Regions from separate parts of the Candidatus Sarcina troglodytae genome, predicted to be linked through region 2. Evidence: riboswitches for the same ligand, from Rfam matches in the RefSeq annotation. Region 2 holds a riboswitch; the other holds the start of a gene.
The links. Region 2 has a riboswitch for lysine ahead of HH195_RS10275 (Na+/H+ antiporter NhaC family protein). Riboswitches for the same ligand answer to the same signal wherever they lie in the genome.
Positions count from the first base shown of each region.

Region 1 (4,457 bases), 540 kb from region 2:
ATTTTTAACCCTCCAATATTATTCGTTCTTGTACGATTATATTAGCAAAAATATATTATTATGTCAATCAATTAAAATAATGCTACTTAACTACTAATGATATTATTAATTTTACTTTTTTATTATTAGTATCATTTATATTTTTAATGATTCAAATATAGACTATAAATAATTTTTATAGTAGTATATTGATAGAATATTGTCGAAATATAGCTTTATCTATATTTTACAAATAAAGTAATTTTATTTTCGCAGCTTAAATTAAACAATATCACATTTACCTTTTTAATTTAAATAATAATTTTAAACTGTTATGAAAATAATAAATTATAAGAAAGAGAGGTGACCGTTGCAAAAACTATTAATCTATAAAAAATTTAATTTTAAATATTCTTAAATCTTCTAAAATAAAAATTTATAGATTTTTATAGATTTTGATAACGCTACTTATGAATTTTTCAAAATTATTTATTGGAAAAGCCTTAAAAACAGAAGAGCTTAAAGGTGAAAAATTAAATGCTTTTTGGGGTCTCCCTATTATGGCAAGTGATGCTATCTCATCAGTTGCTTATGCGGGATCAGCTATTTTATTAATTTTAATACCTGTTCTCGGTGCCGCTTCTTACAAATATATGTTTTTATCTGCTATATGTATAGTAATTTTAATGGCAACACTAATTTTTTCATATAAGCAAGTTATAGATTCTTACCCAAATGGTGGTGGCGCTTATATTGTTGCTCGTGAAAACTTAGGTGCTAAATATGGACTTATAGCAACATCTGCACTTACTATAGATTATATTTTAACAGTAGCCGTTAGTACTTCCTCTGGAACTGCTGCCATAATATCAGCTTTTCCACAACTATCTGAATTTAAAGTTCCTTTAACTTTGGCTTTAATAGCACTAATAACCATTGGAAACCTTAGAGGTATTAGAGAATCTTCTAAATCATTTGGAGTTCCTACTTATCTTTTTTGTTTAGGTATAATAATCATGATTATAGTAGGAATTATTAAAGTTTATGTTTTTGGTTATGTTCCAACACCAATATATTCCATCCCTAAACAAGTTGGTAATATATCATTAATATTATTCTTACAAGCATTTGCTTCAGGATGTACTGCACTAACAGGAATTGAAGCTGTAAGTAACGGGGTTCCAAGCTTTAGAGCACCCGCTCAAAAAAATGCTATTAAAGTATTGTTTGCTCTTGGTATTTTAATACTTATAATTTTTGGAGGACTTTCTTATTTATCAACACTTTATCATGCTGTCCCTGGGAACTCACAAACCATGATATCACAAATTGCAACACAAATATTTGGAAGAGGAATAATGTATTATTTCATTCAAATTACAACAGCTTTAATACTTATTTTAGCTGCAAATACTGCATTTACAGGGCTTCCTGTATTATTTTCAATCATGGCTCAAGACGGTTATGTTCCAAGACAATTATCTAAAAGAGGAAAACGACTTAGCTTTTCAAACGGTATAGTATTATTATTTATAACTGCATCTATTTTAATTATCGTATTTGATGGAGATACAGATAGATTGCTTCCTCTTTATGCAGTAGGAGTTTTTATTTCCTTTACTTTAGCTCAAACTGGAATGCTATTTAAATGGAATAGAGAAAGACCTAAAAATTGGAAATTCAAAGCTTTAATAAATGGTATAGGTGCTATTTTATCTTTATCAACAACTATTATAATAAGTGCGACTAAATTCATTCATGGGGCTTGGATTGTATTTTTACTTATACCACTTTTTACTTATATAATGCTAAAAATCAAAAAACATTATAATACTGTTGCTAAAGAATTAAAATTTAATATTAACGATAACACTAAAGAAGAATTTAATTTCGCTAAACAAAAAGTTATAGTTCCTATAAACACCCTAAATAAGAGTTTTTTAAAGGCTTATGATTATGCAAATACAATAACTGATGATATAATACTTTTTCATATATCATCTAATGATGAACAAACAGAATGTCTTATTAACAAATGGAAGAAATACAGCGGAAAGACTAATATTTCTGTTATAAAATCCCCTTATAGAGAATTTTATAAACCATTTTTAAGGTTTATACAATCAATAGAGCAGGAATCTGAACCAAATACAATAATAACAATCGTTCTTCCTGAATTTGTTACAACAAAATGGTGGAGCAAAATTTTACATAACCAAACATCATTTATATTAAGAACAATGCTTCTTAAAAAGAATAATATTGTTGTTATTTCAGTTCCTTATCTTATTGGAAATAATTAAAATACAGTATTTTAGTTGTACCCTTAATAAAAAACTTGATAATTTTAATATTATATGTAATAATTATTTTTGCAAAAGTTAATAACTAAGATAGAGGTGCAAAATTTAAGAGTACTGTTATGGAGGTAAGCTCAATGAAGTAATAGAAAAGGAAATTTTGCCGAAGTTAATAGTGGAAGCTTTAAAGCTATTAGCTGGTTTTGTATAAAATATATACACGACTGTCACATTTTTTTGTGGAGAGCTATTATTCAATAAATTATAATGGTATTTTAACAATGCCTTTGTATGCCATGAGTATTTGCTCATGGCATTTTTTATTTTGAAAAATTATCTTAGTTAAAGAATACATAAAAACTAAGGAGAAAATTATGAGTGAAAAAAATGGAGATTTAAAAAGATCTCTAAAAGCAAGACATCTTAATATGATTGCTCTAGGTGGAGCAATTGGAACTGGTATTTTCCTTGCAATGGGAGATACAATTCAACAAGTTGGCCCTGGTGGCGCTTTCTTAGCTTATGCATTAATTGGAGTTATGGTGTATTTCATAATGACAAGTCTTGGAGAACTTGCTACATTTATTCCTATATCAGGTTCCTTTGGTACATACGCAACTAAATTTATTGACCCAGCTCTTGGCTTTGCTCTTGGATGGAACTATTGGTACAACTGGGCAGTCACTATTGCAACTGAAATGGTAGCTGGTTCACTTGTTATGCATTTTTGGTTTCCAAACGTAAAACCTGTTTACTGGAGTATGTTATTTTTAGGAATTATCGTACTACTTAATATCTTATCTGCTAGAGCCTATGGAGAAGCAGAATTTTGGTTTTCTTTAGTTAAAGTCGTAACTGTTATAATATTCTTAGCAGTAGGTGTACTTACAATATTAGGTATATTTGATGGGAATTTTATAGGACTTAAAAACTTCACAGCAGATGGTGGCCCTTTCATAGGTAATGGTTTTTCATTCTTCTCAGTATTCCTAGTTGCAGGATTTGCATTCCAAGGAACAGAGCTTGTTGGTGTTGCAGCAGGTGAAAGTGATAATCCAGGAAAAACAATACCTAAGGCTATAAATCAAGTTTTCTGGAGAATATTAATATTCTATTTAGGAACAATTCTTGTAATAGGTGCTATAATCCCAGCTGCCCAAGCTGGAGTAAGTACAAGTGTATTTACATTAGTATTTGAAAAAGCTGGTCTTGCAGCTGCAGCTGCCGTTATGAATGCTGTTATTTTAACAGCTGTTTTATCTGCAGGTAACTCAGGAATGTATGCATCAAGTAGAATGCTTTACTCTATGGCTAAAGAAGGCATGGCTCCAAAGACATTTGGTAAAGTTACCAAAAAAGGAGTTCCATTAAACGCTATAATATTAACTACAATTGTTGCATCACTTTGCTTCTTAACAGGAATATTTGCTCAAAATACAGTATATATTTGGCTTGTAGATGCATCTGGTCTCGCTGGATTTATAGCATGGCTTGGAATATCTCTATGTCATTATAGATTTAGAAAAGCTTATGTTGCACAAGGATATGATGTTAAAAAATTAAAATATAGAGCTAAACTATTCCCAATAGGACCAATAATAGCTCTTACAATGTGTGGACTTATCGTTATCTTCCAAGGATTTGGAGATTCAACATGGCAAACTCTTGTAGCAGCTTATATAGGTATCCCTTTATTTTTAGCATTTTACATTGGATATAAAATAAAATATAAAACTAAAATATTAAAATTACATGAAGTAGATTTGGAATTTTCTGAAACAAATCCAGATATATCAGCATATAAAAAAGATTCTTAAACAAAAAGCTATGCATCTTTGCATGGCTTTTTTATTTATAGATATCATTATGTAAAAAGAATATATATTATGTTAATATAAAATTTCTTATATTATTTTGATATATTACTTTCCACTTAATCTCATTTTAATTACCTGAACTATAATTATTATGACAGCTACTATGCATACTATTATAAACATATTTGAATTATTCATTTAAATTCCTCCATTAATATATCTAGTTTCTTTTAGAATTATTTAGTGAAGTTATTAAGGTAATTACTACTACCGCCAAGACAGCAACAGCACCAGCATATTCATTAACTAAAAATAATAGTATAACAGCTAACCACATAAATTTTCTTCTACGCCCTGCAGC
Region 1 covers NZ_CP051754.1:299,235-303,691, reverse strand. The annotation lists gene HH195_RS01325 (nitroreductase family protein) at 1-2, opposite strand, end outside; gene HH195_RS01320 (APC family permease) at 450-2,282, shown strand; lysine riboswitch at 2,366-2,537, shown strand; gene HH195_RS01315 (amino acid permease) at 2,654-4,096, shown strand; gene HH195_RS01310 (hypothetical protein) at 4,317-4,457, opposite strand, start outside.
Region 1: it holds a riboswitch for lysine, as region 2 does, so the genes downstream of both, HH195_RS01315 (amino acid permease) here and HH195_RS10275 (Na+/H+ antiporter NhaC family protein) in region 2, are expected to answer to the same signal.

Region 2 (4,457 bases):
GTTTTTTATTGTTTATAAATATTTATTTTTCGGTATCTAAAATAAATCTACCAATTATAGCAGATAAAATTCCACAGCAAATTGGTGCAAGGATAAACAACCATAATTGTTTAATAGCAAGTCCACCTACTAATAGAGCAGGTCCAATGCTACGAGCTGGATTTGCAGACATTCCTGTTACTGGTATACCTACTAAATGAATAGTAGTTAATGAAAGTCCAATAACAATACCTGTAACAAGACCACCATTTCCCTTTTTACTAGTTACTACTAATATAACTAGAATAAATATAAATGTTAATATAAATTCAGTTAAAAAAGCACCACCAGCACCAAAATGACCAAAACTATTTTGTCCTAAGTTTGTTACGGGCATATGACCTGATTTTAAAATTATAAATAACATAGATGAAGCAAGTATTGCTCCTAAAATTTGAGCTATTATGTAAGATATAAATTGATGGAAAGATATTCTTTTGTTAATAAACATAGCCACAGATACTGCAGGATTTATATGGCAACCAGAAATATTTCCTATAGCATAACACATTATCATAAGTGCTAAACCAAAGGCAGCAGCAATTCCTAAAATGCCAATTCCGGTTGTTCCACCACCAAGTACAGCAGCTCCAGTACCTATAAATACTAAAACAAAAGTACCTATAAATTCAGCTATTGCTTTTTTTGCCATATTAAAGGCCTACTTAAAGTTTTATAATTAAATATGTAAACAAAATGTGAACACGAATAGCATTATACCATTAAATAAATTAATAGTAATTTATTACATTAATAAAATTAAAATTGTTAATGTTTACTTTATAAAGTAATTAATTTGAAAACAAGTAACAATAAATAAAAATAAATAATAAATAATGTGAATTTAGTATATTATTAATTATTATTACCAATTTTTAAGCAAATAAAACTTAACTGAATAAAGTTTTTCTTTGTGTTAAAATAATAGATATAGTAAGTAAAGAATTTGGAAAGTAGGGAAGGGTTATGAAAAAAGAAGTATTTATAAAAAATAGAGATAATTTAGCTAATCTTTTAGAAAATAATTCATTGGTGATATTGTTTGCTGGAGAGGCATTTTTTAAAAGTGCAGATGAAAAATATAAATTTACGCCAAATAGAAATTTTTATTATTTAACAGGTGTAAATGAAGAACATCATATTTTGGTTATGCAAAAACAAAATGATGAACTTTTTGAAACTTTATATGTTTTAAGACCAGATGAAATTCAAGAAAAATGGACTGGTAAAACTATAAGAGATTATGAAGCAAGAGAGATTTCAGGAATAGAAGACATTAAATATTTAGATAATTTTTACGCAGATTTAAACAATCTTTTAATAAGTGGAGATATAAAAAATGTATACTTAGATTTAGAAAGAAGAGGATTTGATGAAGAACTTAGATATCCTCAAAGTTTCGCTAAGAAGTTAAAAAAGAAATATGCAGATATTATAGTTAAAAATGTTTATAATGAAATAGCTAATCTTAGAAAAATTAAATCAAAAGAAGAAATAGAAGAAATGCAAAAAGCTATTGATATAACTACAAAAGGTGTAGAGGTATTAATGAAAAATTGTAAACCGGGAATGAAAGAATATGAATTAGAAGCATATTTTGATTTTACTTTAAAACAAAGTGGTGTAACTGATTTTGCTTTTAACACAATAGCGGCTTCAGGTAAAAATGCTACTGTTCTTCATTATGTAGATAATAATAGTGAACTTAAGGATGGAGAATTAATTCTTTTTGATTTAGGTGCTCAATTTAATTATTATAATGGAGATATTTCAAGAACTTTCCCTATCAATGGTAAATTTACAGCTAGACAAAAAGAGGTTTATGAGGAAGTATTAAAAGTAAATGAAGAGATTTCAAAGATGTTAGTTGTAGGTGTAACTTTTAGAGAAATAAATGATAAGGCTAACGATTTAATTGCAGAGGCTTGTATAAGGTTAGGATTAATAGATGATAAAAAAGATTTTAGAAAGTATTATTTCCATTCTATAGGACATAGTTTAGGTCTTGATACACATGATGTTGGAGAAAGATGGGGAGAATTAAAAGAAGGTATGGTGTTTACTGTTGAGCCTGGAATTTATATTGAAGAAGAGAGAATTGGTATAAGAATAGAAGATGATGTTCTTATAACTAAGGATGGACCTGTAGTTTTAACAAAAGATTGTATAAAAACTGTTGATGAAATAGAAAATTTTATGGCTAATATATAAATAAGGAAATTAATTCTTGCATATTGATTATAAATAGTGTATATATAATAATATAAAAAGTGAATAATTTAAATTAAGGTAGAGGTGCGGTTATTAAAAGTATTTAAACTTTTATGTTAAGCAAATGAGGTTTAATGAAAGGAATAATCGCCGAAGTGTTTAGCTAAAGCTTTAATGCTAGATGCTGGGGGTATATAAAATATATATATCACTGTCACAAAAAATTTGTGGAGAGCTATCATCTAAATTTTATAAACTATAAGTTTATTTATAAAATGAAGTTATTTTGTTTTATTTAAAAGCGTATTTATAGACCTTGGGTGATAAACTCAAGGTCTTTTTATTTTGTTTTAGGGGAAAAGTTGCCTTAAGTTATTATTCGCATAATAAAGGGGGAAAATTAAATAGTGAAAAAGAAAACTTCGTTACAAATATTTTTATCTATATTTATATTTTCGATGCTTTGTTCAACAGTAGTTTTTGCTTCTAATGGAGATGTAGATACAGGTTCTTTAAGTTTTGGGGCAATGACAATATTACCTCCTCTTGTTTCGATAGTATTAGCATTTATAACAAGAAATGTAATAGTATCTTTATTTTTGGGGACATTTTCGGGATGTGTAATATTAAACTTAAATGGATTTAATATATTTTCTGCAATTTTTCAAGGGGCTATAGATTTTACTTATAGGGCTTTAGAGGTATTATCAGATCCTTGGAATGCAGGAATAATTCTTCAAGTTTTAGTAATTGGAGGTGTAATACATTTAGTTGCTAAAATGGGTGGAGCAAAGGCTATTGCAGAGGCTTTAGCTAGAAAGGCCAAAACAGTTAAAAGTGTTCAACTTACAACTTGGCTTTTAGGACTTGCGGTATTTTTTGATGATTATGCTAATGCTTTAATTGTTGGGCCTATTATGAGACCTGTTACAGATAAGCTTGGAATTTCAAGAGCAAAATTAGCTTTTATAATAGATGCAACAGCAGCACCAATTGCAGGTCTTGCAATTATATCTACTTGGATTGGACTTGAAATTGGGCTTATTGGAGATGCTTTTTCAAGTATAGGAATAAATGTGGATGGATTTAGTGTATTCCTTCAAACAATACCGTATAGGTTTTACAATATATTAATTTTAGTTTTTGTATTTATTACAGCAATAACTTTGAGAGAATTTGGCCCTATGTTAAGTGCAGAAAAAAAGGCTAGGAAAGCTTTAAAGAGGGAAGCACTTTTAGAGAGGGTTGAAAAAATAGAAAAAACGCATAATGAACTTGAACCAAAGGAAGGTGTAAAACTTAGTATATGGAATGCAATAATTCCAATAGGAACTTTAGTATTCTCATCACTTATAGGTTTTTATTATAGTGGATATTCTTCTGTAATGAATGGAGCAGATGTTGTGGCAAAAGAAGTTTTTATAAATGCACCATTTAGTTTTAGTGCCATTCAAGAAGCTTTTTCAAACGCTGATGCATCAGTAGTTTTATTTCAAGGAGCGCTTCTTGCAAGTTTAGTTGCTATAATAATGTCAGTTTGTAAAAAGATTTTTACTATATCAGAAGCAATAGAAACTTGGATTGAAGGAATGAAGGGACTTCTTATAACAGGAGTTATATTGGTTTTAGCTTGGTCATTAAGCTCTGTAATAAAGGAACTTGGAACTGCTGCTTATTTAGTTTCTGTTTTGCAGTTTGCAATACCAAAATTTTTACTTCCATCAATAATATTTATATTAGGTTCTATAATAGCTTTCGCAACAGGAACAGCTTATGGAACAATGGGTATACTTATGCCTCTTGCGGTGCCTTTAGCATATGCAATAAACCCAGATATGAGTTTTATAGTTGCTTGTACATCAGGCGTTTTAACAGGAGCAATTTTTGGGGATCATTGCTCACCTATATCAGATACAACTATATTATCATCAACTGGGGCTGGTTGTGATCATATAGAGCATGTAAGAACTCAAATATGGTATTCGTTATTTGTTGGGGCTATAACGATAATATTTGGATATATACCTGCTGGTTTTGGTGTAAGTATTTGGATTATACTACCTGTTGCTATAATTGCGCTTATAGCAATAACATTTATGGTTAGTAAAAAGATTGAACTAGAAGATAATGAAAAAGTAAGTGCTAAAAGTATTGAAGCATAAAAATTATAAATAAATGATAAACTTAAGATAAAGACTTTAGCAATA
Region 2 covers NZ_CP051754.1:2,198,189-2,202,645, reverse strand. The annotation lists gene HH195_RS10285 (aquaporin) at 23-691, opposite strand; gene HH195_RS10280 (aminopeptidase P family protein) at 1,006-2,250, shown strand; lysine riboswitch at 2,322-2,496, shown strand; gene HH195_RS10275 (Na+/H+ antiporter NhaC family protein) at 2,658-4,412, shown strand.